3 regions of the Microbacterium cucumeris genome follow, and region 1 is predicted to be linked to each of the others. Evidence: predicted binding sites of a transcription regulator. Region 1 holds the regulator's gene; each other region holds the start of a gene.

Region 1 (10,029 bases):
GCACATGCACGGTCAGGCCGGCGTTGAAGGCGATCGCCTCGAAGCAGTGGCGCACGAGCGAGCCCGTGAAGTGCCCGCCGATCAGGTGGTGCTCGAACCCGGCAGGCTCTCCCGAGTGAACGAGGTACGGTCGGCCGCTGATGTCGACGACCGCCTGCGCGAGCGCTTCGTCCAGTGGCACGAGCGCATCGCCGTAGCGGGAGATGCCCGACTTGTCCCCCAGCGCCTCCCGGATCGTCTGGCCGAGCACGATCGAGATGTCCTCGACGGTGTGGTGGGCGTCGATGTCGGTGTCCCCCGAGGCGCGGACCGTGAGATCTGTGAGCGAGTGCTTCGCGAACGCCGTCAGCAGGTGGTCGAAGAACGGCACCGAGGTGTCGATCTGGCTCGCGCCGGTGCCGTCCAAGTTCAGGTCGAGTTCGACGGAGGACTCGGACGTGCTGCGGCTGCGGCGGGCGGTGCGACTCATGTGGCCGATTCTATCGAGGCCAGCGCGTCCAGGAACGCCGTGGTCTCGGCCTCGGTCCCGGCCGTGACGCGCAGGTGCCCGGGGATGCCCACGTCGCGCACGAGGATCCCCTTGTTGTAGAGCGACTGCCAGGTCGCCTTCGGATCGGCGACGCCTCCGAACAGGACGAAGTTCGACCACGACTCGTGCGGCTGATAGCCGAGCGCTTCGAGCGTCGCCGTGATCCGGTCGCGCTGCTCGACGATCTCGTCCACCATCGCGAGCATCGTGTCCGCGTTGCGCAGCGCGGCCACCGCGGCAGCCTGAGTGAGCGCGCTCAGGTGGTAGGGAAGGCGCACGAGGCGCAGGGCGTCGATGAACGCCGGATCCGCCGCGAGATACCCGACCCGGGCGCCGGCGAACGCGAACGCCTTGCTCATGGTCCGGGACACGGCCAGTCGCGGTCGGCCCTCGAGAAGAGTCAGAGCGGACGGCGCGTCGCGGGGGGCGAACTCCTGATACGCCTCGTCCACGACGACGATCCCACGAGCCGCGTCGTAGACGGCTTCGACGACATCGAGTCCGAGCGGGGTCCCGGTGGGATTGTTCGGGGTGCAGAGCAGGACGATGTCGGGATCCGCGGACCGGACCTGCTCGGCGGCCTCCTCCGGGCTGATCGTGTGGTCCGGGTGCCGGGTGCCCGCGATCCAGGTGGATCCGACTCCCTGCGTGATGAGCGGATACATGGAGTACGTCGGCGCGAAGCCGAACGCCGTCCGCCCCGGTCCGCCGAAGGCCTGCAGGATGTGCTGCAGCACCTCGTTGGAGCCGTTACCGGCCCAGATCCCGTCAGCCGCGAGGTCGTGGCCCAGGTACTCGGCGAAACTCTCCCTGAGAGCGGTGAACTCCCGATCCGGATAGCGGTTCACATCTCGGAGTGCGACGGCGATGTCGTCGAGGATGTCGCTGGCCACGGCATCCGGAACCGGGTGGGTGTTCTCGTTGACGTTCAGCGCGACCGGCAGCGGGGCCTGAGGGGCTCCGTACGGGGTGAGACCGCGCAGATCGTCGCGGAGGGGAAGGTCTTCGAGGGAAGTCACCCTCCCCATGCTAGCGAGGGCGCGCGAGGCGGAGTGCCGCGGGTCAGCCGGCGTAGGCCGCGGGGATCGCGAGCTCCTCGCCGACCATGAGCACGCCGCCGTCGAGCAGGTTGAGCTGCCGCAGTGCGTCGACGACCTCGCGGGGATCGACGCCCGGGGCGACGTCCTCGGCGATCGACCACAGCGTGTCACCGGGCATGACCGTGACCGTCTCGAACGACGCGGTCACCTCATCGCCGCCGGCGTAGGCGGATCCGCCGCTGAGTGCGGCGAAGGCCAGGCCGATCGCGAGCGGAAGCGCGGCCAGGGCGAGCAGCACGCGACGACCGCGCGCCGTCAGACGCAGGCGCGTGGCGGCTGCGGGGCGACGGATGGACGGTGCCGTGACGGTGATGCTGCTCATGATGCTGCTCCTCGTGCTCTTCTCCCCGGTGGGGCTTTGGCGTAGCGTTCGCATTCCCCGCTCGGCCGGGAGCGGGGGATGCGAAGCTACGTACCGAATGTATCTTCGATTTCGAATCGATGTCAAGTCTTCTTCGAAATCGCATCCTCGGATCCTCCGACACGCTCGAACAGATCTTCCACAAGCCCGGATTCTCGGATACGGTTTCGCTGTAGACACCACACCACGGGCCTCCGACATCGGCGCGGGAGCACCGGACCGGCCCACGAAGGAGCAGCCATGAGCGACGCAACAGCCCCCGGCAGCGAGGCACCGCGCACTCGTCGACGCAAGAGCCTCAGCGCCAAGCAGATGGCGATCCTCGAGGTCATCCAGACCTCGATCGCGCGGCACGGCTACCCGCCCAGCATGCGCGAGATCGGCGACGCCGTGGGTCTCAAGTCGCTCTCCAGCGTCACCCATCAGCTCGGCCAGTTGGAACTGAGCGGCTACCTGCGACGCGACCCGGGCAAGACCCGCGCCATGGAGGTGCTGATCGATCTGCCGGGCACGGGTGTCGAGAACCCCGCGGACGCCGCCCCGCCGGTCGGGGACGCCGCGCTCGTCCCCCTGGTCGGACAGATCGCCGCCGGCGTGCCGATCACGGCGGAGCAGCAGGTCGAGGAGATCTTCCCGCTGCCACGGCAACTCGTGGGCAAGGGCGATCTGTTCATGCTGAAGGTCAACGGCGAGTCGATGATCGACGCCGCTATCTGCGACGGCGACTGGGTCGTAGTGCGCACCCAGAACACCGCCGAGAACGGCGAGATCGTGGCCGCCATGCTCGACGGCGAGGCCACCGTCAAGACGTTCCGCCGCCGCGACGGCCACACCTGGCTTCTCCCCCGCAACTCCGCGTTCGAACCGATCCTCGGTGACGACGCGACGGTCCTCGGCAAGGTCGTGGCGGTGCTGCGCGCCGTCTGATCTCCCGCGAACGACGAAAGGTCCCTCCCGGGCGGGAGGGACCTTTCGTCGTGTAACAGCCGTCAGGCCGGGACGGACACGTCCTCGCGCACGCGCCGGGTCGCCTCGACGATGTTGCGCAGCGACGCGGTGGTCTCGTCGTACCCGCGCGTCTTGAGGCCGCAGTCCGGGTTCACCCACAGCTGCCGGTTCGGGATCGCGGCGGCCGCACGTCGCAGCAGCGATTCGATCTCATCCGTGCCGGGGACGCGCGGCGAATGGATGTCGTAGACACCAGGGCCGATGCCGTGGTCGAACCCGACCTCGGCAATGTCGTCCACGACGTCCATGCGGCTGCGGGCCGCCTCGATCGACGTGACGTCCGCGTCGAGGGCCCGGATCGCGTCGATCACGACACCGAACTCGGAATAGCACAGGTGCGTGTGCACCTGGGTGGCGGCCGCCGCTCCGCCGGTCGCGAGTCGGAACGAGTTCACCGACCAGTCCAGGTAGGCAGGCTGATCGGCCTTCTTCAGGGGCAGCAGCTCGCGCAGCGCCGGCTCATCGACCTGGATGATCGCGATGCCGGCGTTCTCGAGATCCGCGATCTCCTCGCGCAGGGCCAGGGCGACCTGATTCGCCGTCTCCCCCAGGGGCTGGTCGTCGCGCACGAAGGACCACGCGAGGATCGTGACCGGTCCGGTCAGCATGCCCTTCATGTGCTTCTCGGTGCGCGACTGCGCGTACGTCGACCAGGCGACCGTGATGGGCGCGGGGCGGGACACGTCTCCCCACAGGATCGACGGGCGCGTCGCCCGCGAGCCGTAGGACTGCACCCAGCCGTTCTCCGTGACGGCGAATCCGTCGAGGTTCTCGGCGAAATACTGCACCATGTCATTCCGCTCGGGCTCGCCGTGGACGAGGACATCCAGGCCGAGCTCCTCCTGCAGCGCAACGACACTGTCGATCTCGGCCCGGAGGAAGTCCTCGTACTCGGCCTCGGTGATCTCCCCGCGGGTGAAACGGGCACGGGCACGGCGGATGTCGCCGGTCTGGGGGAAGGACCCGATTGTCGTCAGCGGCAGAGCCGGCAGTCCGAGCGCCGCCTCCTGAGCCGCCTCTCGTTCCGGATACGAGACCCGCGCGAAGTCGGCATCCGAGAGCGAGCGCTCGCGCACGGCGCCGTCGCGGACGCCCGGAGCCGACAGCCGGTCGGCGAGCGCCGCGGATGCCGCGTCGAGGTCGGCTTGGATCGCTGCGCGTCCTTCGCCGAGACCTCGTGCGAGCGTCACGACCTGCGCGACCTTCTGGTCCGCGAAGGCGAGCCACGACACCAGGCGCTCGTCCAGCTTCGACTCGTCGGCGACGTCGTGCGGGACGTGCAGCAGCGAGGTCGACGTGGCGGCCGCGACCCGAGCGGCACCCAGGGCGCGCAGCTCCCCGAGCGTGCTGAACGCCGCAGCGAGGTCGCCGCGCCAGATGTTGTGGCCGTCGATCACGCCGCCGACGAGGATCTTGTCCTCCAGCCCCGCCGCGGCGGCCGGAACCGAACCGCGCACCAGGTCGACGGCGATCGCCTCGACCGGCGCAGCGGCGAGGACCGGGAACACGGCGTCCAGGGCGGCGTAGGGCGCCGCGACGAGGATCGACGGGCGGTCGGCCGCCCCTCCCAGGACCGCCAGTGCGCGCTCCGCCGCGGCAGCCAGCTGGTCGGTGGATGCGGGCAGCGACTCGCTGACGAGCGCGGGTTCGTCGAGCTGGACCCACTCCGCTCCGGCTGCGCGCAGGCGGCCCAGGAGCTCGACGTAGACGGGAAGCACGTCCTCGAGGCGCGACAGCGGGTCGAAGCCCTCCGGCGCGTCGTCCGACGCCTTGGCGAGAGCGAGCAGCGTGACCGGACCGACAACGACGGGGCGGGTCACGAACCCGGTGGATGCGGCCTCGGCGACCTCTCGGACGAGACGGTCGCTGGAGAGGGAGAAGGACGTCTCCGGTCCGATCTCGGGGACGAGGTAGTGGTAGTTGGAGTCGAACCACTTGGTCATCTCGAGAGGGGCGCGGTCTCCCTCGCCTCGGGCGACCGTGAAGTACGCGGGCAGCCCGATCGTGCCGTCTGTCTCACGGAGGTCCTCGAAGCGCGCCGGGATCGCGCCGACCGTGATCGCGGCATCCAGGACCTGGTCGTAGTACGAGAACGACTCCGGGATCGCGGAGTCGTCGCGCCCCAGTCCCAGCGACGCGAGGCGCTCACGGGTCGCGGCACGCAGGTCCGCGCTCGTCGCCTCGAGCTCCTGCTCGTCGATCCGGCCGGCCCAGAACGCCTCGACGGCCTTCTTCAGCTCGCGACGGCGCCCGATCCGGGGGTAGCCGAGGATGGTGCCCTCGGGGAATGCGGTCATGGTGGGTCCTTTCAGAGGGGGCTAGCGGTGAAGCGCGGGAAGGATGTCGGCGGATTCGAGGACGTCCAGCACGGTCTCGTGCTGGTTGAACGCGTACAGGTGCACGCCGGGGGCTCCCCCGGCGACGACCTCGCGGGCCAGATCCGCCGCCCAGTCGACGCCGATCCGCCGGCGTCCTTCGACGGTCGGCTCGACTTCGAGGGCGACCTGGAGCTCCCCCGGGATCTCCTCTCCGGTCAGCTCCAGCACACGCGCCAGCCGGGCGGGCGAGGTGATCGGCATGATGCCGGGGAGGATGGGGATCGTGACGCCGGCGCGCCGGGCGCGCTCGACGAACGCCAGGTAGTCGTCCGGGTGGAAGAACAACTGCGTGATCGCGAACGTGGCGCCGGCCGCCTGCTTGGCCAGCAGGGCCTCGACGTCCTGCGTGCGGTGCGTGGAACGGGGGTGACCCTTCGGGAAGGCTGCGACGGCGATGCTCACCTTGCGCCGGGGCGCAACGCGGGCGGCTCCCGGGATGCCGGGGACGGGCGACTCCTCGTAAGGGGCGCGCTCCGCCTGCACGCGGTCGATCAGCTGCACCAGCTGGGCCGCGCTCTCGAGGTCCCCGAGGAACGGCTGCTCCTGCCCGGCGGGCGGGTCGCCGCGCAGTGCGAGGAAGCTGCGGATTCCGGCATCCAGGAACTCGCGGATCAGCCGGCCGGCGCCCTCATAGGTGTTGCCGACGCAGGTGAGGTGCGCGAGCGGCTCGACGTCGGTGTGCTCGCGGATGTAGCGGAGCACTTCGAGCGAACGCCCTCCCGTGGATCCCCCGGCCCCGTACGTGACCGACAGGAACGCGGGTCCCGCGGCCGCCAGGCGGCGCACGGTCTCGTGCAGCGCGTCCTCGCTGGACGGGGTGCGAGGCGGGTACAGCTCGAAGGAGAACGGCACGCGCGAGGCACCGGCGGTGGTGGAGTCCTCGGAGGACATGTTTCTCTCCTGTGACAGGGCGGACACGGGGCGGCCGCGAAAGGCGCTGCGCTTCGCGGGCGGATGCCGGGCTCGGCTGTCGCTCCACGCTCCAGTGCGAACGGGGCGTTTCCATGACGGTAGGGCACCCCGCGCTCCCGGCGCATCTGTGTGACGCCATGTGTCGGGGCCGGTGGCCGCGCAGATCCCGCATCGACCGGGCCCATCTCCTAGGCTCGAGAAATGCCCCAGCCGTTCGGTACCTGGCCTTCCCCGTTCCACGCCGTCGACATCGCGGGTGCCGCACCGAGGATCGACGGCGCGCGCTTCGTCCGCGACGAGGTCTGGTGGGGCGAGTCCGTGCCCGCCGAAGGAGGACGCATCACGGTGCGCAGCTCGGCAGGACACGAAGTCCTCCCCGCACCGTGGAGCGCTCGATCCCGCGTTCACGAATACGGCGGCGGGGCTTGGACGGCGGACGCGCACGGCATCCTCTACTTCGTCGAGGCCCGGGACCAGCGTGTGCACCGGCTCGTCCCCGGCGGCGAGCCGGAACCGCTGACGGCGGCCGGACCCGCCCACGGTGGACTGCGCGTGCAGGACGGACGTCTCCTCGCCGTGCGGGAGGACCTCACGGCCGAACCGCACCGGCGGGCGATCGTGGAGATCCCGCTCGACGGTTCGGCGGCCGGGGACGCTGCTGCGACGATCGTCCACGCCGAAGGGCCGGGGTTCTTCGCCCACCCCGCGCTCTCGCCGGACGGCACACGGATCGCCTGGGTGCAGTGGTCGGGAGAGCGGATGCCGTGGGAGAGCGCTCAGGTGCATGTCGCCTCCGTCGGTGCGGACGACGACGCCGTGCTGCCTTCGCACGCCGCCCTGCAGCCGGAATGGGCGGACGACCGCACGCTGCTGTACTCGGACATCCCGGACGACCGCTGGACGCTGCATCGGATCGCGCTCGATGGCGTCTCACCCGCCGGAACCGCTGCACCGGTCGGCCCGAGCGACGCGGACACCGGGTACGGCCTGTGGGTGCTGGGCAACCGCTGGTACCGGCCGCTCGCCGACGGTCGCATCGTCGCGGTGCGCACGAACGGGCGGGATGAGGTCGTGGTGATCGATCGCGACGGGGATATCCGCCCTCTGGGCCTGCCCTGCGACGGACACGTCAGCATCGACGATGTCTCCGGAACCCGCGTGCTGGTCACGGGCAACGGCTCGACCGTCGCGCCCGGCGTGTGGTCCGTCGAGGTCGATTCCGGCGAGACGGTCGCCGTCGTCGGAGGCGGACCGGTCGACTCCGCCTGGATGCCGGCGGCGATGCGGATCGTCGTGGACGGAGCGTCGGGCCCGGTGCACGCGTTCGCGTACCCGCCGGCGAACCCGGAGATCGCCCCGCCCGCGGACGAGCTGCCGCCCTACATCGTGTTCGTGCACGGCGGACCGACCGCGCACGTCACGGGAGCAGCGTCGGCGGCCATCTCCTACTACACGAGCCGAGGCATCGGCGTCCTGGACGTGAACTACGGCGGATCGACCGGATACGGACGCGCCTATCGCGAACGCCTCGACGGGAAGTGGGGCATCGCGGACGTGGACGACGTGCTGGCGGCGGCGCGCGGTCTCGCGGAGGCCGGCCTCGCCGACCCGGACCGCCTGGCCATCCGAGGCAGTTCGGCCGGAGGCTGGACCGTGCTGTGCGCGCTCGTGCGCGGCGGCGTGTTCGCCGCGGGGATCAGCCGCTACGGCGTCACGGACCTGCGCGCTCTCGCCGCGGACACTCACGACTTCGAGAAGAACTACCTCGACGGACTCGTCGGTCCCCTCCCCGAGGCCGAGGCCGTCTACGTGGAGAGATCGCCGCTGACGAACGCGGATCGGATCGACGTCCCCGTGCTGCTGCTGCAGGGCGCGGACGACCCCGTGGTGCCGCCGTCGCAGTCCGAGGGCGTCCGCGACGCCCTCGCGGCACGCGGCATCGATCACGAATACGTGCTGTATCCGGGCGAAGGACACGGTTTCCGCAGTGCGGAGACGATCGTCGACGCTCTGGAACGAGAACTGGGCTTCCTCGGCCGGGTGTTCGGCTTCACTTCGACTCGCTGACGCGAGCGACCGTCCTACTCCCCCAGCCGGTTGCGCAGCCGCATGGCGCGCTCGGCCTCGCGGCTGTCCTGACGCTCGCGCAGCGCCTGACGCTTGTCGTACTCGCGCTTGCCCTTGGCCAGCGCGATCTCGACCTTCGCCCTGCCGTCCGAGAAGTACAGCTTCAGCGGTACGAGCGTGTACCCGCCGGCCGACACCGCGTGCTGCAGCTTCTGGATCTCCTCGCGGTGAAGCAGCAGCTTGCGCACGCGCTTGGCGGCGTGGTTGGTCCAGTGCCCCTGGGAGTACTCCGGGATGTGCACGGCGTCGAGGAACGCCTCGTTGCCCTTGATGAACGCGTACCCGTCGGTGAGGTTCGCCCGCCCCTGGCGCAGCGACTTCACCTCGGTGCCGGTGAGCACGAGTCCCGCTTCGTACGACTTCTCGATCGTGTAGTCGTGACGTGCGCGACGATTGGTCGCGACGACCTTCTCCCCGCGTTCCCTGGGCATGGTGCTCTCCTGACTCCCCGCCGTGCGGGCGCACGGCAGCCTGTCAGCCTATCAGGTGCGCAGCCAGCGACGGATCGCGAACCCGGCGGACAGCGCCGCCAGCACGACGCCGATCGCGATGAGGATCGGCACCACCAAGGCGGCATCCTGCATCGTCACCCAGGTCGTGATCGAGGGGACGCGACCCCGCAGATAGCCGTTCACCCCGAAGTGGACGCCGGCCACGACCGCTGCGCTCGCGAGCGCGGAGCCCAGGAAGGCCGCGAAGACGCCCTCCAGCACGAACGGCGTCTGGATCACCCGGTTCGACGCGCCCACCAGGCGCATGATCCCGATCTCCTTGCGCCGCGCGTACGCCGACAGTCGGATCGTCGTCGCGATGAGCAGCACGGCGGCCACGAGCATGAGCACGGCGATGCCGACCGCGATGTACGTGGCCACGGTCAGCGCGGAGAAGAGCGGATCGAGGTACTTCAGCTGATCGACGACCTCCTCGACCCCCTGCACGCCGGTGAACGACTCGGCGATGACGCGCGACTGCGCGGGATCCTTCAGGGTCACCCAGAAGCTCTGCTGCATCTGATCCTCGGTGAGCACGCTCGCCTGGTCGTCGCCGAGCAGCTCAACGAGGTTCGCGTAGGCCTCGGCCTTGTCCTCGAAGCGCACGCTGCTGATCAGGGGCGACAGCGCGTCGCCGTCCAGCTCGGCCTGCACGGCATCCAGCTGATCCTGCGTCGCCTCGCCCTCGGTGCACGTGCCGGTCTCGGAGACCGGGGAGCACATGTAGACCGCGACCTGCGCACGCTCGGACCAGTAGGCCCGCATGGTGGAGATCTGCTCCTGCATCAGGATCGCCGCGCCGACGAAGGTGAGGGACACGAAGGTCACCAGCACGACGGAGATGACCATGGAGGCGTTGCGCCGCAGGCCCACCAGGGCCTCGGTCAGAATGAGTCCGATCCTCATGATGTCGGCCCCACTTCGTCGTCGTCCTTGTCCACGAGCCCGAGACGATCGGCCACCCCCACCTCGGCGATGTCGACCTCGGGGAGGGCGATCGGGTGGGTGCGGGGCGTCTCGGGCGTCGGGCCGGTGTCACCGGATGCCGCGGAGACGGGCGCCTGTGCGGCCCCTGCGCCCGCAGCGGGCGGCGTCGTCAGTGCCGGGGTCGCGGCGGCGCGTC
Region 2 (10,029 bases), on a different contig from region 1:
GTCGCCAGGCAGCACATCGTCGCGGCGGCGTGGCTCGGGAAGGTCAAGACGGCCTTCCAGGGCGTCGCCCTCGGCTGGTGGCTGCTGCCGCTTCACGAGCTCATCGGCATGGACTGGTGGACCGGCATCGGTGTCGTCCTGATGTACGCGACGCTCGTCCTCACGATCGTCAGCGGTGTCGACTACGTCGTGGCGCAGGTGCGCGGCGCTCGGTCGGAGGGCGGCGCATGACGGTCGCGGCGGAACTCGTGGCGGCGCTGCGCGAGCGCGGGTGGACGTTGGGCGTCGCCGAATCGCTCACGGGGGGAGCGGTCAGCTCGGCGATCGTGGCGGTCCCCGGGGCATCGTCGGTGCTCAACGGCGCGGTGGTCGCGTACGCCACTCCGGTGAAGCACTCGGTGCTCGGCGTGGACGCCGATCTGCTGGCCGAGCACGGTCCGGTGCATCCGCAGGTCGCTGAGCAGTTGGCGGACGGCGTGCGGGTGGCCGTCGCGGTCGAGGGGCGTCCGGCCGATGTCGGCATCTCGACCACCGGTATCGCGGGCCCTGCTTCGCCCGACGGCCAGCCCGTGGGGACCGTGCATGTCGGCGTGGCGACTCCGGACGGCGTGCAGTCGTTCTCGTTCCGCTTCGGCGGGGATCGCGAGGAGATCCGCCGGCAGTCCGTGGATGCCGTCATCTCCGCGGCGTTGCGGGCGGTGCAGGAATAGCGCGGGCCGCGTCGCGGTTGTCATCTATGTGTTCAACGCTCAGGATGCTGCGCTCACAACCAAACCACAGAGTGAAACGGTAGTTTTTTCCCCAGCCGGTCGGGTTAGACTGGCGATCCGCTCGACGCCGGACTCGGCGACGGGGAACGAGAGGAGGTTCCGATGATTCTTGTACGCCAGGAGATCGGCGATGTGCTGAGGGACTTCCGCCTTCAGAAGGGGCGCACGCTCCGTCAGGTGGCCAGCAAGGCCTCCGTCGCGCTCGGCTACCTCAGCGAGGTGGAGCGCGGTCAGAAGGAGGCCTCGAGCGAGATCCTCGCTTCCGTGGCCGAAGCTCTCGATGTCCCCATCTCGACCATCATGCGCGAGGTCGGCGACCGCATCTCGGTGCTCGAGGGGCTGCAGGTCTTCCCGGACGTCGTGCCGGACGATCTCGTCGCCTCGATCGAGCCCGAGCTCTCGCTGCACTGACGAGCGGCGATGCGACGAAGCGAGTTCCTCCGCGCCGTGGAGGTCGAGTTCGGCGCACGCGCGGCGACGCTGGTGAACGATCTGGTGCTCGGCGCGGTGGGGTCGAGGACGGCAGCCGAGGCGCTCGAGGCCGGTGTCCCTCCGCGGGACATCTGGCTCGCGCTGTGCGCGGAGACGGATGTGCCCGTCGAGCGCCGGCACGGCGTCGGACGCCTGGAGCCGCGCCGGCGCTGACGGCGCGGCTGGTGGTCGGGCGCTCGATCTGACGTGCGCCTTCAACGGCAAGCCGATCGGCGTGTCGTCGAAGATCCGTTCGAGGTGCGGCGTATCGTTCTGCACAAGTGGTCTTCGGCCCCGTCTTGTCCACGGTTTCCGGGTACCTGCGACGCGATGTCGGAGGTCCCGCCTACCGTGGGGGACATGGCCGAGAGCCATACGCCTTGTCGGAGAGTCAGCCCCAGCCGGGGACGGCCGCGACAGCCTACAGGCGGCAGCAGCGCGAGCAGAAGGAGCATGTCATGCCATCACCCGCAGACCGCGAGAAGGCCCTGGAATCGGCCCTCGCCCAGATCGACCGCCAGTTCGGGAAGGGCTCGGTCATGCGACTGGGCAGCGACGAGCGTGCTCCGGTCGAGATCATCCCCACCGGCTCCATCGCCCTCGACGTCGCCCTCGGCGTCGGCGGACTGCCGCGCGGCCGCATCATCGAGATCTACGGACCGGAATCCTCCGGTAAGACCACGCTGACGCTGCATGCGATCGCGAACGTCCAGCGCGCGGGCGGCATCGCCGCATTCGTCGATGCCGAGCACGCCCTCGACCCCGACTACGCCAAGAAGCTCGGCGTCGACATCGACCAGCTCCTCGTCTCCCAGCCGGACACGGGTGAGCAGGCGCTGGAGATCGCCGACATGCTGATCCGCTCCGGCGCGATCGACCTCGTCGTCATCGACTCCGTCGCGGCCCTCGTGCCCCGTGCCGAGATCGAGGGTGAGATGGGTGATTCGCACGTCGGCCTGCAGGCGCGCCTGATGTCCCAGGCGCTGCGGAAGCTCACCGGTGGCCTGAACCAGACCAAGACGACGGCGATCTTCATCAACCAGCTGCGCGAGAAGATCGGTGTGTTCTTCGGTTCTCCCGAGACGACCGCCGGTGGTAAGGCGCTGAAGTTCTACGCGTCGGTCCGTCTGGACATCCGTCGTATCGAGACCCTCAAGGACGGCGCCGAGGCGGTCGGAAACCGCACGCGCGTCAAGGTCGTCAAGAACAAGATGGCTCCGCCGTTCAAGCAGGCCGAGTTCGACATCCTGTACGGCATCGGGATCTCGCGCGAGGGGAGCCTGATCGACTTCGGCGTCGAGCATGGCATCGTGAAGAAGTCCGGCTCCTGGTACACCTACGACGGGGACCAGCTCGGTCAGGGCAAGGAGAACGCGCGCACGTTCCTCATCAACAACCCCGACATCGCGCTCGCGATCGAGACGCAGATCAAGCAGAAGCTCGGCATCGGCGGTGCCGCGGCTGCGCCTGAGGCCGCGGACGAACTCGCGCAGCGCCGTCCGGCGTGATGAACGGTGAGAACGGGGGCGAGGAGCACCTCGCCCCCGTGATCCCGCTCTTCGGAGGGTCCCGCGGGACCGCGGATACCGAGAGCGCATCCGGAGAGAACGGGCCTGGGGCACCTCGGGCGGAGGCTGAGGCGTCTGCGTCCGGCGATGCGGCGTTCCGCGCCGTGTCGCCACGGAACGAATCGTCCGGGACCTGGCGATCCACCTGGGATGACGAGGACGCGGGCCGCGACCCGAGCGATCGCCATCCGGCGCGGGGCCGACGCTCCGCCGCTCATCCGAGCGCCGGTTCCCGCGCCGGCGCTCGTCCGGATCCCTCGGGGAACGGTGCGGGGGAGCGCGCACCCGCGTCGATGACGCGCCTACGCGCCCTGCGACCGCATGAGGAGTCGGGCCGCGGCGTGCCGCCGTCGGAAGGGACCGACGAGGGCGTCCCCGATCCGGCCGAGCTCGCCGCCCAGGCGTCCGAGGCGCTGGTGCGCAAGCTGCGTGCGCGATCGATGTCGGTCGCGGAGGCGAGCACCTTCCTGCGGGGACTGCACATCACGCAGGCCCAGGTCGACGAGATCATCGACGAGTTCTGTTCGTTGCGCTACCTCGACGACGCCCTGCTCGCCGGACACCTCGTCACCGCCGGTCACGAACGGAAGGGGCAGGGGCGCGTGGCGCTGGCGCGAGTGCTGGCTCAGCGCGGCATTCCGAGAGACATCGCCGATGCCGCTCTCGAAGAGCTTCCGGACGACGATTTCGAGCGTGCTCTCGAGTTCGCGCGCACGAAACTGCGCGGGATGACCCGCCTGGATGCGGAGACGGCGAAGCGTCGACTGTCCGGTCAGCTCGCCCGGCGCGGGTATTCCGGTTCGGTGGTGTCCGCGGTGGTGCGGACGGCGATGGCGGAGCAGTCGTTCGGCCGGCCGTCCTCGGGCGTCCGATTCGACTGATCCGCCCGTGTACGGTGCGGATCTGCGTCTGCATCGCGGAGCGCACGTCCGCTCTGATCCGTCGAACGTAGAATGTGTTCATCATGACTACTCCGCGCAGCGAGCCGACGATCATCGCGCCCTCCTCCGCCGCCGTCGACGCCGACGGTCGGCAGCGCTCCTACGAAGTGCGCACCTTCGGCTGTCAGATGAACGTGCACGATTCCGAGCGGCTGTCGGGGTCTCTGGAGAGCGCCGGCTACGTGAAGGCGGCTGCCGGCGAAGAAGCCGACGTCGTCATCATCAACACGTGCGCTGTGCGCGACAATGCGGCGGGCAAGCTCTACGGAACCCTCGGGCACCTGAAGAGCCGCAAGGACAAGCACGAGGGCATGCAGATCGCCGTCGGCGGCTGCCTCGCGCAGATGGACAAGGACGCCGTGCTCGACAAGGCGCCCTGGGTCGACGTCGTCTTCGGCACGCACAACATGGGTTCGCTTCCTGGTCTGCTGGAGCGCGCCCGTCACAACGGCGATGCCGAGCTGGAGATCCTGGAGTCGCTGGAGGTCTTCCCCTCGACACTGCCCACCAAGCGCGACTCCGCGCACAGCGGCTGGGTCTCGATCTCGGTGGGCTGCAACAACACCTGCACGTTCTGCATCGTGCCGAGCCTGCGCGGCAAAGAGAAGGACCGACGCCCAGGCGACATCCTGAACGAGATCCGCCTGCTCGTGGAGGACGGCGCGATCGAGGTCACCCTGCTCGGGCAGAACGTCAACTCCTACGGCGTCGAGTTCGGCGACCGTCAGGCGTTCGGCAAGCTGCTGCGCGCCGCGGGCGAGATCGAGGGACTCGAGCGCATCCGCTTCACGAGCCCGCACCCGGCGGCGTTCACCGACGATGTGATCGCGGCGATGGCCGAGACACCGTCCGTGATGCCGCAACTGCACATGCCTCTGCAGTCGGGCAGCGACCGCATCCTCAAGGCGATGCGCCGGTCGTACCGGAGCGAGCGCTTCCTCGGCATCCTGGACCGGGTCCGCGAGCGGATCCCGAACGCGGCGATCTCGACCGACATCATCGTCGGATTCCCCGGGGAGACGGACGAGGACTTCGAGGACACGATGCGGGTCGTCGAGCAGGCGCGCTTCGCGAACGCGTTCACGTTCCAGTACTCGATCCGCGAGGGGACGCCGGCCGCGACGATGGAGGACCAGGTCCCCAAGGAGGTCGTGCAGGCCCGCTACGACCGACTGATCGCCCTGCAGGAGCGCATCTCCCTGGAGGAGAACCAGAAGCAGGTCGGCCGCGAGGTCGAGGTGCTGGTGTCGGTCGGAGAAGGCAAGAAGGATGCCGAGACGCATCGTCTCACCGGTCGCGCCGAGGACAACCGGCTCGTGCACTTCGAGGTGACCGAGGGTTCTGAGATCCCGCGTCCGGGCGACGTCGTGACCGTGACCATCACACACGGAGCACCGTTCCATCTGCTCGCGGACGATCCGACCGGGGCGCCGCTGAGGATCCGCCGTACGCGCGGCGGCGACGCGTGGGACCGCGCGCAGGCGGAGTCCTGCGCCGTGCCCGCTCCCGGCGGCTCGACGGGCTCCTCCGGTGCCGTGTCGCTCGGCCTGCCGACGCTGCGCGTCGGGGTGTGAGCACGCTGATCCTCCACCGAGACCCCGTCTTGTTCACGAGACCCCGTCCTGTTCACGCGGATACGACGGGGTTTCGTGAACACGGAGAGGTCTCGCCGCGTGAGGGAAGGATGCTCGCGTGACCGCGCGTCTCTGGGCGATCGTCGGAGCGACCGGCACGGGCAAGAGCGATCTCGCGCTCCGACTGGCGGGCGCACTGCGGGAACGCGGCAACCCCGCCGAGATCGTCAACGCGGACGCCATGCAGCTGTACCGCGGCATGGACATCGGCACGGCCAAGCTGCCGGTCGACGAGCGCCGCGGCATCCCGCACCACCTGTTCGACGTGCGCGAGGTGACGCAGGAGGCCGCCGTGGCGTGGTACCAGCCGCTGGCGCGCGGCATGATCGAGGAGATCTTCGCCCGCGGCGGGGACGCGATCCTCGTCGGGGGCTCGGGTCTGTACGTCTCGAGTGCGATCTTCGACTTCCGTTTCCCACCCCGGGATGCAGCGGTGCGCGAACGCCTGGAACGGGAGCTGGAAGAGCACGGCGCCGGCGCGCTCTTCGCCCGGCTCACGGCTCTTGATGCCGCGACCGCCGCCCGAGTGGATCCGAAGAACGGCCGCCGGATCGTGCGGGCGCTCGAAGTGCTGGAGCAGGGGGCGTCGACGCACGGGGCCGCGCTGCCGGAATCGCCGCTGCCGTGGATGCCGGACACGCGCATCCTCGGCGTGCACGTCGAGCGCCCTGAACTCGTGCAGCGCCTGGACCGTCGCGTCGAGCGGATGTGGGAGCAGGGGATGCTCGACGAGGTCGTGGCGCTGCGGGAGCGGGGACTCGAGGACGGCGTGACGGCACGCCGGGCGATCGGGTACGCCCAGGCGCTCGCGCAGCTCGCGGGGGACATGTCGCAGGGCGAGGCGATCGCCGAGACGCAGGCGCTCACGCGACGGTACGCGCGGCGCCAGGTGTCGTGGTTCAAGAGGTACCCCGGCATCGACTGGGTCTCGCCGGTGTCGGACGTCGATGCCATCCTGGGGTCATGACCACCCACTACTACACGGCCACGAGCCTGGACGGCTTCATCGCGACGCCCGATCATTCCCTCGACTGGCTTCTCAAGCAGGACATCGACGAGAACGGGCCCATGTCGTACGGCGGGTTCATCTCCGGCATCGGGGCGCTGGCGATGGGCGCGTCGACGTTCGAGTGGGTCATGCGTCATGAGAACGGCGCGTGGGGTTACGAACAGCCCACCTGGGTGTTCACGCATCGCGATCTGCCGGTTCCGGATGCCGGCGACGTGCGCCTCACCCACGCGGACGTCCGCGACGTGCACGCGCAGATGACGGAGGCCGCGGCCGGCAAGGACCTCTGGATCGTCGGCGGCGGAGACCTCGCGGGGCAGTTCGCGGACGCAGGCCTGCTCGACGAGGTCTGGGTGCAGTACGCACCCGTGACCCTCGGTGCCGGTGCACCGGTGCTGCCCCGTGCGCTGGATCTGGAGCTCCTCGACGTGGCCCGCAATCGGAACTTCCTGTGCGGGCGCTATCGGGTCGTTCGGCCCGAATAGGCTGGCGGGATGGCACACGCATTCGCGCTCATCCCCGCGTCATACGTGTTCCTCCGCCGTGGTGACGAGGTTCTGCTCCAGCTTCGCCGGAACACCGGCTACATGGACGGACACTGGGTGGCGGGAGCCGCGGGCCACGTCGAGCCCGGGGAGACGGCGAGGCAGGCGGCGGTGCGTGAAGCAGCCGAGGAGCTCGGCGTGGTCCTGCGGCCGCAGGATCTCGAGCTCGCGACGGTCATGCACCGCACGGACGGCACCGATCATCCGCGTGAGCAGCGCGTCGAGTGGTTCTGGACGGCGACCGCCTGGGACCGCGAGCCGGTGGTCCAGGAGCCGCACAAGGCCGTCGAGTTGCGCTGGTGGTCGCTGGACGCTCTTCCCGATCCCGTTCCCGACTACGAGCTGTCGGTGCTGCACGGGCTGCGAGACGGAGGGCTGCCGGTGGAGTCGACGTTCGGTTTCGTGTCGTGACGGAGGTGTGTCGTCGCCGATGGGGTAGCGGCAGATCGCCGGTTCGCGAGCACCATCAATAGACTTGCTGCATGGTCGCATTCACCAAGGGGCACGGCACGGGCAACGACTTCGTCATCATCGCCGATCCCGACGGCGAGCTCGAGCTGAGCCCCGATCAGGTCGCCGCGATCTGCGATCGCCATTTCGGCATCGGCGCCGACGGGGTGCTGCGGGTGGTCCGCTCGAACGCCATCGCCGACGGCGCCGCGTCGCTGGCGGAGGAGCCCGCGGCCGAGTGGTTCATGGACTATCGCAACGCGGACGGGTCGATCGCCGAGATGTGCGGCAACGGCATCCGCGTCTTCGCCCACTTCCTCGTGCGCGCGGGGCTGGCGACGATCGAGGCGGGATCGACGCTGCCGATCGGGACACGGGCCGGCGTGCGCGACGTGACACGGAGCGAGACCGGCTACCAGGTCGATCTCGGACGCTGGAAGCTCTCCGGCAGCGATCCGCTCGCCCGCGTGCGCGGACTCGACGTCGCTCGTCCGGGGCTCGGCATCGACGTCGGCAACCCGCATGTGGTGGTCGCGCTCGCCTCGGAGCAGGAGCTGTCGTCCCTCGAGCTCGAGTACGCGCCGATTCTCGACCCGCACCCGCCCGCAGGCGCGAACATCGAGTTCGTCGTCCCGGGGGAGCCGCTGGTGCGCGACGGCATAGGGCACGTGTCGATGCGCGTCTTCGAGCGCGGTGTCGGAGAGACGCTGAGCTGCGGCACCGGTGTCGCAGCTACCGCCCTCGCGGTGCGCTACTGGGCCGGCGACCGTGCTCCGGACAACTGGCGCGTCGAGGTGCCGGGCGGCACGCTCGGCGTCCGGATGTTCCCGGCCGAGGACGGCGAGCATGTCGCCCTCTCCGGTCCGGCGCAGCTCGTGTTCCGCGGTGAGATCGACCTGGCCTGAACGGCGATCCGCGTCAGGGGCGTCTGCGCCGTCGAGAGCGACTCAGCCGAGCGCGATCGGCTCCGTCGGGGGAGTACCGTGCCGACGCACCTTGAGCACTCGGTATCCCTTGCCCGTCGCGGCGCGGAAGACGCTGTAGCCGGGCTGGAAGGTCGCCGCGATCCAACGCTGCAGCGAGTCCGCCCCGAGATTGCGCTGCACGACCAGCCAGGCGTCGCTGCGCTCATCGAGACGGGGGATCCAGTGCTCGAGCATGTCGTGCAGGATGTCCTTGCCGACCCGGATCGGCGGATTGGACCGGATGGTGCGGAAGCTCACCTCAGCGGGAACATCCTCCGGGCGCACGGCGTTGATGTTGTCGAGACCCAGGGACTCGGCATTGCGCCGGACGAGATCCAGCGCCCGCTCATTCACATCGACGGCCCAGATCGTCGCATGCGGAGCGAGCATCGCCATGGTCAGGCTGATCGGCCCCCATCCGGCTCCGAGATCGAGATGGTTGCCGCCGGGCGGCACGGGAGGCATGTTGGCGAAGAGGACTGCAGTGCCGGCATCCAGCCGATCGGGGCTGAAGACACCCCCAGCGGTCGTCACCGTGACCGGCCGACCGGCCAGCGTCACATCGATCGTGCGCAGATTCTCGGGGCTTGCCGGGCCCGCAGTGAAGTAGTGGTCGGACCCCATAGAGGCGAGCGTACCGGACAGCGGGGGTTAAGGTTAAGGCGCTCCACGTGAGAGACAGAGAACAGGGACGGATGACGGAAACCACGAACGACAAGCGCACCGCCGAGACGCTGGACCGCGTCCTGGCGAACGCCGAGCAGCGCACGGAAGCGCATGTCTTCGGCGCCGCACAGGCGATCCAGGATGCCGCGACGGCGACGCACACCGACGCCGACGGCGCCCAATGGGACCTCGAGGACCGGCACGCCCTACGACGGGTCGTCGGCCTGTCGACGGAGCTCGAGGACGTCACCGAGGTCGAGTACCGCCAGCTGCGTCTGGAGAACGTGGTGCTCGTCGGCGTCTACCCGCAGGGGGCGCAGGACGACGCGGAGAACTCGCTGCGCGAACTCGCTGCGCTCGCGGAGACCGCCGGCGCCGCCGTGCTCGACGGCCTGCTCCAGCGCCGTCCGCATCCTGATCCCGCCACGTATCTCGGACGCGGCAAGGCGCAGGAGCTGAAGGACATCGTCGCCGCTGTCGGCGCCGACACGGTGATCGCCGACACCGAGCTCGCGCCCAGCCAACGCCGTGCGCTGGAGGACGTCGTCAAGGTCAAGGTGATCGATCGCACCACGGTGATCCTCGACATCTTCAGCCAGCACGCCAAGAGTCGCGAGGGCAAGGCGCAGGTCGAGCTCGCCCAGCTGGAGTACCTGCTTCCCCGCCTGCGCGGTTGGGGTGACTCCATGAGCCGCCAAGCCGGTGGACAGGTCGGCGCGGGTGGCGCGGGCATGGGCTCGCGCGGACCCGGTGAGACGAAGATCGAGCTCGATCGTCGCCGCATCCGTACGAAGATGGCGCAGCTGCGACGGCAGATCCGCGACTTCGCGCCCGCACGCGAGGCCAAGCGCGCCGAGCGCAAGCGCAACACGATCCCCTCGGTGGCGATCGCCGGGTACACGAATGCCGGCAAGTCCAGCCTGCTCAACGCGCTGACCAGCGCCGGCGTGCTCGTCGAGAACGCGTTGTTCGCCACCCTGGACGCGACCGTGCGCCGCACCGAGACGGCG
Region 3 (10,029 bases), on a different contig from region 1:
GTGCGGGCCCCGGCGGCTACGTCGCCGCCGTCCGCAGTGCACAGCTCGGGCTGTCCACCGCCATCATCGAAGAGAAGTACTGGGGAGGCGTGTGCCTCAACGTCGGCTGCATCCCCTCCAAGGCGCTGCTGAAGAACGCGGAGCTGGCGCACACGCTGAAGCACAAGGCCGACTTCTTCGGCATCTCCGGTGACTTCACGATCGACTTCGGCAAGGCCTGGGACCGGTCGCGCGAGGTCGCGGACGGCCGCGTCAAGGGCATCCACTTCCTGATGAAGAAGAACAAGGTGACCGAGTACAACGGTCGCGGCACCTTCACCGGCCCCAAGGCGATCTCGGTCGCGAAGGCCGACGGGACGACCGAAGAGGTCACGTTCGACAACGTCATCATCGCCACCGGCTCGAAGGTGCGACTGCTGCCGGGCGTCACGCTCAGCGAGAACGTCGTGACCTACGAGGAGCAGATCCTCTCGCGCGAGCTGCCCGAGTCGATCGTCATCGTCGGCGCCGGCGCGATCGGCATGGAGTTCGCGTACGTCCTGACCAACTACGGCGTCAAGGTCACGATCATCGAGTTCCTCGACCGCGCGCTTCCCAACGAGGACGCGGACGTGTCGAAGGAGATCACCAAGCAGTACAAGAACTACGGCGTCGACATCCTCACCTCCACCAAGGTCGAGACGATCGTCGACAACGGATCCTCGGTCACCGTCAGCTACACCGGCAAGGACGGTCAGGCGGGCTCGATCGAGGCAGGCAAGGTCCTCATGTCCGTCGGCTTCGCGCCGAACGTCGAGGGCTTCGGTCTGGAGAACACCGGCGTGAAGCTCACCGAGCGCGGCGCCATCGACATCGACGACCACATGCGCACGAACGTCGAGGGCATCTACGCGATCGGCGACGTCACGGCGAAGCTGCAGCTGGCGCACGTCGCCGAGGCGCAGGGCGTCGTGGCCGCCGAGACGATCGGCGGGGCGGAGACCCAGACGCTGGGCGACTACCGCATGATGCCGCGCGCCACGTTCTGCTCTCCGCAGGTCGCGTCGTTCGGCCTCACCGAGGCGCAGGCCAAGGAGACCGGTCGCGAGATCAAGGTGGTCTCCTTCCCGTTCATGGCGAACGGCAAGGCGCACGGCCTGGGCGAGCCGGTCGGCTTCGTGAAGATGATCGCGGATGCCGAACACCTCGAGCTCCTCGGCGCGCATATGATCGGCCCTGACGTCTCGGAGCTGCTGCCGGAGCTGACGCTCGCGCAGAAGTGGGACCTCACCGCTCTCGAGCTCGCTCGCAACGTCCACACGCACCCGACGCTGTCGGAGGCTCTGCAGGAGGGCTTCCACGGCCTCGCGGGGCACATGATCAACTTCTGATCGAACGCGACGAGCCGGGATCCGGCTCCTCCGCACGACGGCCCGGTCCGCCTTTCGGCGGCCGGGCCGTCGTCGTTCACAGCCCGCTCATGGTCATGGTCCCCAACAGCCGGCGTCCGCTGCCGCCCCGGGCGAGAGTCCGGATCGCGGCGTCCCTGGCGGATCGTCGCGCGGCGTCCATCGGCGCCCCCATCGCCATGTTGAACCGCGCGCGCCGCTGCGCAGTCGCGGCCGCCCGCAGCGACACGCGCGCGTAGGCCTCGAGCGCGGCATCTCGATCGCCGGGCCGCGTCAACGCGGCAGCGAGGCGGCAGGCGGCGATCCAGGCGAGGTTCATGCCCTGCCCGCCGATCGGGCTGATCTCATGGGCGGCGTCTCCGAGGAGCACGAGCGGGCCGTACACGAGGCGACCCGCGCGGTGCTGGCCGGCACGGAAGCTCTGCGGCAGGGCGTCGCCGGTGTCGCCGATGTCCTCGCCGGTGCGCTGCCGGACCATGTCGGCGAACGCCGCCGTGGAACGAAGCGGCGCGTCGGCTCGGATCACCCAGCGACGCCCTCCCCCGGGAAGCGGGAAGGACTCGACGACGCCGCCCGGCTCGAGGTGAAGTCGAGCCCTGTCGTCGCCGGCGGCTCCGCCGACGTCGAGCATCGTGTAGTCGGCCTCCCCGGGGACCCGTCGCCAGCCGAACGCCAGCAGGTCCCGGATGCCGCTGTGCACGCCGTCCGCGATGACGATCCGTCTCGCCGAGACCTCGTCCTCACGGCCGTCCCGCTCGATGAGCGCCCGCGCCGCGTGCCCTTCGGGGAGCACATTGCGCACGAGGATGCCCGTGCGCAGGGCGCCCGGAGCCACCGCGGCCAGCCGATCCGCGAGCAGCGCCTGGGTCCGTGCCTGCGGCAGCGTCAGCACCTCCTGACCCGGAACGAAGTCGAGGTCGGCGAGGACCCGGCCCCGTGAGGTCACCGTGCCCCCGGTCAGCGCCAGCGCCTCGGCGCGGAACGCATCGGCGACGCCGGCTGTGCTCAGGGCGGCGACCCCGGGCGGATGGATGCCGATCGCCCGCGACCGGTCGTCGCGCCCCGACGTCTTCTCGAGCACGATCACGGAGACGCCGCGTCGCGCGAGCACGCACGCCAGCAGGAGTCCGGCAGGCCCCGCGCCGACCACGGCGACATCGCACTCAGGCACGCCCGCCTCCCCGGACCAGCAGGACGCGGCACGGAGCCGCCGGTTTCGCGGACCAGCCGGGCGGAGCCAGCTCGGCGAGCTCGGCGACGGTGTACGACCGACGGATGCTCGTGAGTCCGTCCGCGCGGATGAAAGACCCCGCGAGCAGATTCGGCTGGAACGGCCGCGTCAGGGCATCGAAGAGCGCGTAGGCGCGAGGGCTTCGGGCGATGTCGGCGTGCACAGCGACACCGTCGGGCTCCAGCAGCGTCTCCGTGTCGCGCAACAGTCCGGGCAGGTCGTCGAGGTGGTGCAGCAGATGGTTCGACACGACCGCATCGAAGCGCTCGCCGTCCGCTGCGAGCTCGGAGGAGGTGCCGGTGCGGTACTCGACGTTCGCCTGAGCACGGTGTCTCGCCGCCCAGGCCGTCGCCCTCGGATCGGCGTCCAGGGCGACCACGCGGGCCCGCGAGGCGTCCCGTGCCGCCCACCGCGCGATCCGGCGGGTGACGTCGCCGCCTCCCGAGCCGATGTCCAGGATCCGCACATCCCCACCCCGTACCCGCGGTCGCAGACGCTGCCGGTAGATGCGGCGCCAGCCGCCGACGACAGGATTGACCAGGCGGAACAGCTCGTAGGTGCGCTCGAGCGCGACGCGATCGGCGTCGGAGGCATCCATGAGCTCGCGCGCCCCGGTGTCGCGCGAGCTCAGGTCAGGCACCGCCCTCCGTACCGCCGAGCACGGTCATGACGCCGCCCTCCATCGTGAGCCCCGGGCCGAACGCCATTGCGAGCAGCCGCTCCCCCGTGCGCGACGACGGGTCGAGCAGAATGCGTCGGATCACGAACAGGACCGTTGCGCTGGACATGTTGCCGCATGTGCGCAGCACCTCGCGGGCGGCATCCAGCTGGGTGTCCGCCAGCCCGACCCTGTGCTGCACGCGATCGAGGATGTCCCGGCCTCCGGGATGCACGGCCCAGTGCGTGACCGTACCGGCGAGATCGTCGCAGGAGCGGGCGAAGGCCAGTTCCTCGTCCGCCGCGCAGAGCGCTCCGAGCGCGTCGTCGATGTTCGCCTCGATGACCTTCGGCACGGCGGTGGAGAGGATCATCTCGAAGCCGTGGTCGCCGATCGTCCACGCCATGTGCTCCACGGAGTCCGGTGCGATGGCCGTGGCGAAGGAGTCCAGTTCCGCACCGGGGACGCCGGGAGCCGGCGGACGCCCCGTCACGAGTGCGCCCGCGGCGCCGTCGGCGAAGAGCGAGGACGCGATGATCGTGTCCGGGTCGTCGGACGAGCGCAGATGCAACGTGCACAGCTCGGCGCTGACCACGAGGACGACCGCCGCGGCGTCCGCGTGGCAGAACTGGGCTGCGGCCCGCAGAGCAGGGATCGACGCGTAGCAGCCCATGAACCCGAAGTGGTACCGCTCGACGCCGGGGCGCAGGCCCAGCTGCGTCACGATCTGGAAGTCCGGCCCCGGCGCGTGGAAGCCGGTGCAGGACACCGTGATGAGGTGCGTGACGTCCTCCGGCCGGATGTCGTCGGAGGCGTCCAGCGCCTGCCGGGCGGCCTCGACGAACATCGGCGTGGCCGCGCGGACGTACAGCTCGTTGCGCTCGGCCGTGCCTGGCGAGAGGAGCAGGTTCGACGAGCGATCGTAGAACGTGGCCTCTCCGTCGTACTCGGCGCCCAGCTCGGCGATCGCCGTGTAACGGGTGTCGATGCCCGAGCCGGTGAACGAGGCGTTCACGATCCGCACGGCACGGCGATCCCGTTCCGGCTGGGTTGCGAAGACGTCGCGCACCTGCTCCTGATCCAGCGGTGTCTGCGGAAGGACGGTCTGCGGCACTCGGAGGTAGGCGCTCATGAGCACACGCTGGCACGTCGGGCCGCCCAGCACCAGGGGCTTGTCAGCGCTTCCCGGTGCGACTATCGGGCCGCGTCAGAATCCGAGGGCGCGCGCGAGCTTGGATCCGGATGCCGCGTGCCGTCCGCCCGCGGCGAAGATCGCCCGCTCGGCCGCCGCGAAGAGGAGCTCCCTCCCCGCCGGATCGGCGGGCGCAGCGGGTCCCAGTTCGAACTCCCACTCGCGCCAGGAGCGCTGCGTGCCCTGCCGCAGATCCGTCGCGCGGACGTCGTCGTCGACGAACTCGGCGACGACTCCGGCCGGTCCGGTCAGCAGGTAGGCCGTGCGCGCGTTCTCGATCCGGGCGAGCGGAATCAGCGGCTCGGTGGTCCAGCGTGCGAGAGCCGCGGTCACGGCGTCCGGGACCTCGTCGCCCTCGCCCAGCGGCCAGCCGATCTCCACTCTCCCGTCGCCGTCGCGCGGACCCTTGATGTGCCAGCCCGCGTCGGGTCCGCCCGTCCGGCGGCGCAGTGCGACGCCGGCGCGCGCGAGCGCGGCATCCGCGGTGTCGAGGTAGCGGGCGTCGAGGGCGCGATGCTCCCCCGCCGTGACGACGTCGACGCCGGGGATGTCCTCCCAGGCGGGCAGCGGCGTGCCCGGGTCGACGTCGTACTTGCGCTCGACCTCGACGGCGCGCGAAGGCTCGGATCCGGCCGAGGCGCCGGCCGTCCGCCGTGGTTCAGTCATCCGACGGATTGAGGTCCTCGAGGGACTCCTCGTACCAGTAGTCCACCTCGGTGGGCCCGTCGTCTTGGCCGGTGTTCTGCGGCTGGCCGCGCCGGGTGTAGACCACCTGGGTCTCGCTGTACGGGACGATCAGCTTGTCGTCGGCGTCCGCCTCGAGCGGAAGGATCTGCCCGTCCAGCGGGCCGCCGTGGAGTCGTGCGAGTGCCATGAGTTCACCATAGACCCCTCACCCCACGGCGACGCCCAATGCCGCCCCGACGATCATCCACGGGCCGAAGGCGATGCGGGTGCTGCGCTGCGCCCGGCGCAGCGTCATCAGGACGAGCACGTAGAGCGCGCCGAGGACGAAGGCCGCCGCCGCGCCGATCAGGAGCGTCTGCCAGCCGTGCCACGCCAGGACGAGTCCGATCACGGCCGCCAGCTTCACGTCGCCGCCGCCGACGCCTCCGCCGGCGAGATGCATGACGGCGTAGACGCCGCCGAGGATCACGAGGCCGGCGAGGGAGCGCAGGAGCACCGATGCCTCCCCCGTGACGAGCGCCTCGATGCCCACGAGGACGAGGAGTGCGCCGCCGGTGGGAAGGACGATCCGGTTCGGCAGGCGGTGGGTGCGCGCGTCGACGACGATCAGCCAGATGCCGACGCCGATCAGCCCCGCGTGCGCCACGACGACGAGCGCATCGTGCACGGACGGCGAAGACATGTCCGAAGGTTATTCGATCGGGGAGCCGGGCGTTTCCGGCCTGTGGACAACTCCGGGCACCCGGATGTCCGATGTCCGAATTAGCCTCAGGGCATCACTTGATTTATTAGTAGATATCTTCGAGGATGGTTCCATGGGCATCGCACTCTCCGCCCCGACCGCTCTGCACGCCGAGAGCACCCCCTCCCGCGCGCAGGAGCTGCACCGCCTGCGCAGCGAGATCTCGCGCATGCAGCGTCGGCGCAGCGACGTCCCCCTCCTCCCCATCGACCCCGCACTGGAGGGGCTGCTGCCCGACGACGGGCTGCGCACCGGCGCCGCCTACTCCCTCATGCCGTCTCCGAGCCTGCTGGGCGCCCTGCTCTCCGCTCCGTCGCAGAAGGGGTCCTGGTGCGCCGTCATCGGCATGCCCACCCTCGGCATCGAGGCGATGGCGGGCTTCGGCGTCGAGCTGTCGCGGCTCATCCTCGTGCCGGATCCCGGTCCGCGCTGGCTCACCGTGGCCTCTGCGCTGTCCGAGGTCGTCCCCCTCATCGCCGTCCATCCGCGCAGCCGGGTGTCGGATGCCGACATCCAGCGCATGAACGCACGCCTGCGCGATCGCGCCTGCACGCTCCTGGTCACCGCCCGATGGCCGCAGAGCGAGGCGACGCTGCGGGTGGAGGAGACCGAATGGCACGGCCTCGGCGACGGCTGGGGTCTGCTGGCCGACCGCACGGTCACGCTCAGCTCCACATCCCGCCGACTGGAGACGCCCCGGCGCATCCGGGTGCGGCTTCCCGGTGCGCTGGGGCGGGTGGATGCCGCCCCCGCCGCGCTGCGTCCGGTGGCGCCGCTGCGTCTGCCGGCCGACGAGGGCACCGGCACCGAGCACTGGGCGGTCGCCGGATGATGCCTCCCCGACATCTCGTGCTGTGGCTGCCGGACTGGCCGGTGCGCGCGGCGGTCGGCGCCCCACCGCCGTACGGTCCGGTGGCCGTCGTGCAGGCGAACACGATCGTCGCCTGCTCCGCAGAGGCGCGCGCACAGGGGGTGCGCCGCGGTCAGCGCCGCCGCCTGGCCCAGTCCCGCTCCCCTGCGCTGCGCCTGCTGAACGCGGATCCGCTGCGCGATGAGAGCGCCTTCCTCCCCGTGCTGCGGCTGCTCGAGGAGCAGGTCCCCGGTGTCCAGCCGCTGCGCCCCGGACTCGCCGCCCTCCGCGCTCGCGGAGCTGCCCGGTACTACGGCGGAGAGGTCGAGGCCGCGAGCGTGCTCATCGGCGTGCTCGCGGACCATGGGCATCCCGGGGCGAGGGCGGGCGTCGCCGACGGCCTGTTCACCGCCGAACAGGCGGCGCGACTGGCCGACCCCGCCTTCGTCGTGCCTCCGGGCGGCGCGCGTTCCTTCCTCGCACCGCTGCCGGTGCAGGTCCTCGGAGACGGAGAGATCACCGCCCTGCTCGACCGGCTCGGAGTGCGCACGCTCGCCGACTTCGCCCGGCTCGACGAGGGCATGATCCGCGACCGCTTCGGCGAGCGCGGCGTGCGCCTGCACGCCCTCGCGGCGGGAGCGGACTCCCGTCCCCTCCCCACCGGCTCCCCTCCACCGGAGCTCTCGCGCGAGGTGGTGTTCGAGACGCCGCTCGGCCAGGCCGACCAGGTGGCGTTCGCCGTGCGGCAGACCGCGGACGCCGTCTTCGCAGGTCTGGCCGACGCCTCCCTCGTCTGCACCGAGGTGCGCATCGAGTTCACCGACGACGACGGCGCCGTCTCGTCCCGGGTGTGGATGCATCCGACCTGCTTCGAGGCGGCCGACCTCGTCGACCGGGTCCGCTGGCAGCTGGAGACGCTCCGCCCCGCGCGACCGGATGACTCCGATCGCGTCCCCGCCGGGATCGTGTCCGTGCGGATCATCCCGACCCGCACGGACGACTCCCGAAACCACCAGCCCGGCCTGTTCGGCCAGGGGCCCGAAGAGCGGCTGCACCATGCGGTCTCCCGCGTCCAGGCACTGCTCGGCCACCGCGGCGTCGTGACGCCGATGATCATCGGCGGGAGGCGGATGGCCGATCGTCAGCAGCTGCAGCCCTGGGGAGATCGGGCTCCGCTCGAACGCGACCCTGCCCTGCCCTGGCCGGGAAGCCTGCCTGCCCCGCACCCCGCCGAGGTCTTCACTCCGCCGCGCCCCATCGCCGTCGCGGCGGCGGACCATTCGATCCCCTCCGTCGACGCGCGGGGGCGGATGTCGGCGGCACCGGCGTTCATCGCGGACTCCCCTGTGCTGTCCTGGGCCGGTCCCTGGCCGCTGCGCGAGCACGGCTGGGATCCGGATGCCGCGCACAGCGCGCACCGCTTCCAGATCGTCGACGAGGCGCAGCGCGCCTGGCTCGTGCTGTGGGAGGACCAGGCCTGGTGGGCCGAGGGGAGGTACGCCTGATGGGCTGGCAGAACCATCCGGGCATGAGCTGGCGCGAGCTGGAGGAGACCCTGAGCGCCCGCGAGCCGCCCGCGGGCGTCCCGGTTCGCCCCGATCCCGGTCCGACCAGCCGGAAGCGGCGGACGGACCCGCCGATCGCGGTCACCCGTCCGAAGGACGCCGTTCCCTACGCCGAGCTGCACGCGCACTCCACGTTCTCCTTCCTGGACGGCGCCTCCTCCCCCGAGGATCTGCTCCTCGAGGCCGAGCGGCTCGGGCTCACCGCCCTGGCGATCACGGACCACGACGGCTTCTACGGTGCGGCGCGCTTCGCGGAGGCCGCCGACGTCGGCGGGTTCGGCGTGCAGACCGTGTTCGGCGCTGAGCTCTCACTGAACCTCACGGCACCGCGCACGGGTGCCCCGGACCCGGTCGGCGAGCATCTGCTGGTCCTCGCCCGCGGGATGGACGGGTACCACCGTCTCTCCGGAGCGATCACCCGCGCCCAGCTGCGAGGCGGCGAGAAGGGTCGTCCCCGTTACGACCTCGACGAGCTCGCCGCGAGCGCCGACGGGCACTGGACGATCCTCACCGGATGCCGCAAGGGCGCCGTGCGACGCGGACTCGCCGCCGGTGACGCCGTCACCCCGGTTCGCCGCCTCGTCGATCTGTTCGGCAGGGATCATGTGGCGGTCGAGCTCATCGACCACGGCGACCCGAGGGACTCGAGCCGCAACGACGCCCTGGCCGACCTCGCCCGCGCCGAGCGGCTGCCGGTGGTCGCGACGAACAACGTGCATTACGCGGTGCCCGAGCGCGTCGGCATGGCCGAGGCCGTCGCCGCGGTGCGCGCCACCCGAGGCATGGACGAGCTGGACGGCTGGCTGCCCGTGCACGGTTCGGCGCATCTGCGCAGCGGGGCGGAGATGACCGAGCGCTTCCGCCGATTCCCCGGCGCGATCAGCCACGGGCTCGCCATCGCCCGCGACAGCGCGTTCGAGCTGCGCCGCGCCAGGCCCGCTCTTCCGCGGATGACGTTCCCCGACGGGCAGACCCCCATGGGTCACCTGCGCGAGCTGGTCTGGGGAGCCGTCCCCCGGATCTATCCCCGACTGGACGACGACGGCCGCGCACGCATCGAGCGGGAGCTGAACGTGATCGAGGAGAAGGACTTTCCGGGGTACTTCCTCATCGTGCACGGCATCGTGACCGAGGCGCGACGGCGCGGCATCCTCTGCCAGGGACGGGGATCGGCCGCGGCGAGCGCGGTCTGCTATCTGCTCGGGATCACCGCCGTCGACCCGATCCTGTACCGCCTCCCCTTCGAGCGCTTCCTCGCCACCACGCGGGAGGAGGAGCCGGACATCGACGTGGACTTCGACTCCGACCGCCGCGAGGAGATCATCCAGTGGGTGTACGACCAGTACGGACGAGAGCGCGCCGCGCAGGTGGCGAACGTCATCCAGTACCGTCCGAAGAACGCCGTGCGCGACATGGCGAGAGCGCTGGGGCATTCCCCCGGTCAACAGGACGCCTGGTCCAAGCAGGTCGAGGGCTGGGGCGCCGATCTGCAGCCTGCCGAGGGGCATGACATCCCCGCACCGGTGCTGGCGTACGCGGCGGACCTGCTCAAGGCTCCCCGGCATCTCGGCATCCACTCCGGCGGCATGGTGCTCACCGCGCGTCCGGTCGGGGAGGTGGTGCCGGTCGAGCACGCCAGGATGGAGAACCGCACGGTCATCCAGTGGGACAAGGATGACGCGGCGTGGATGGGGCTGGTGAAGTTCGACCTGCTCG

Evidence for each region. Region 1 encodes LexA, which represses DNA repair genes until DNA is damaged. Its sites were predicted from a motif close to TCGAACANNTGTTCGA; they were not measured.
Region 2: a site for LexA is predicted at 1,483-1,498, ahead of recA (recombinase RecA). Genes of this name have one in related genera too.
Region 3: a site for LexA is predicted at 5,946-5,961, ahead of imuA' (DnaE2-dependent mutagenesis accessory factor ImuA'). Genes of this name have one in related genera too.

What each region holds. Positions count from the first base shown of each region.
Region 1 covers NZ_JBYRIZ020000002.1:502,050-512,078, reverse strand. The annotation lists gene hisB (imidazoleglycerol-phosphate dehydratase HisB) at 1-469, opposite strand, end outside; gene AC3RXZ_RS09010 (histidinol-phosphate transaminase) at 466-1,557, opposite strand; gene AC3RXZ_RS09005 (LysM peptidoglycan-binding domain-containing protein) at 1,592-1,951, opposite strand; gene lexA (transcriptional repressor LexA) at 2,231-2,917, shown strand; gene metE (5-methyltetrahydropteroyltriglutamate--homocysteine S-methyltransferase) at 2,980-5,295, opposite strand; gene AC3RXZ_RS08990 (methylenetetrahydrofolate reductase) at 5,317-6,267, opposite strand; gene AC3RXZ_RS08985 (dipeptidyl-peptidase 5) at 6,490-8,355, shown strand; gene smpB (SsrA-binding protein SmpB) at 8,370-8,846, opposite strand; gene ftsX (permease-like cell division protein FtsX) at 8,898-9,812, opposite strand; gene ftsE (cell division ATP-binding protein FtsE) at 9,809-10,029, opposite strand, start outside.
Region 2 covers NZ_JBYRIZ020000001.1:711,310-721,338, reverse strand. The annotation lists gene pgsA (CDP-diacylglycerol--glycerol-3-phosphate 3-phosphatidyltransferase) at 1-231, shown strand, start outside; gene AC3RXZ_RS03610 (CinA family protein) at 228-710, shown strand; gene AC3RXZ_RS03605 (helix-turn-helix domain-containing protein) at 873-1,181, shown strand; gene AC3RXZ_RS03600 (DUF3046 domain-containing protein) at 1,191-1,415, shown strand; gene recA (recombinase RecA) at 1,700-2,749, shown strand; gene AC3RXZ_RS03590 (regulatory protein RecX) at 3,103-3,690, shown strand; gene miaB (tRNA (N6-isopentenyl adenosine(37)-C2)-methylthiotransferase MiaB) at 3,774-5,324, shown strand; gene miaA (tRNA (adenosine(37)-N6)-dimethylallyltransferase MiaA) at 5,443-6,351, shown strand; gene AC3RXZ_RS03575 (dihydrofolate reductase family protein) at 6,348-6,878, shown strand; gene AC3RXZ_RS03570 (NUDIX hydrolase) at 6,888-7,349, shown strand; gene dapF (diaminopimelate epimerase) at 7,421-8,293, shown strand; gene AC3RXZ_RS03560 (class I SAM-dependent methyltransferase) at 8,336-8,977, opposite strand; gene hflX (GTPase HflX) at 9,049-10,029, shown strand, end outside.
Region 3 covers NZ_JBYRIZ020000001.1:50,202-60,230, reverse strand. The annotation lists gene lpdA (dihydrolipoyl dehydrogenase) at 1-1,370, shown strand, start outside; gene AC3RXZ_RS00315 (FAD-dependent oxidoreductase) at 1,447-2,559, opposite strand; gene AC3RXZ_RS00310 (methyltransferase domain-containing protein) at 2,552-3,259, opposite strand; gene AC3RXZ_RS00305 (type III polyketide synthase) at 3,252-4,409, opposite strand; gene AC3RXZ_RS00300 (CYTH domain-containing protein) at 4,485-5,135, opposite strand; gene AC3RXZ_RS00295 (response regulator) at 5,128-5,343, opposite strand; gene AC3RXZ_RS00290 (prepilin peptidase) at 5,362-5,838, opposite strand; gene imuA' (DnaE2-dependent mutagenesis accessory factor ImuA') at 5,972-6,730, shown strand; gene AC3RXZ_RS00280 (DNA polymerase Y family protein) at 6,727-8,253, shown strand; gene AC3RXZ_RS00275 (error-prone DNA polymerase) at 8,253-10,029, shown strand, end outside.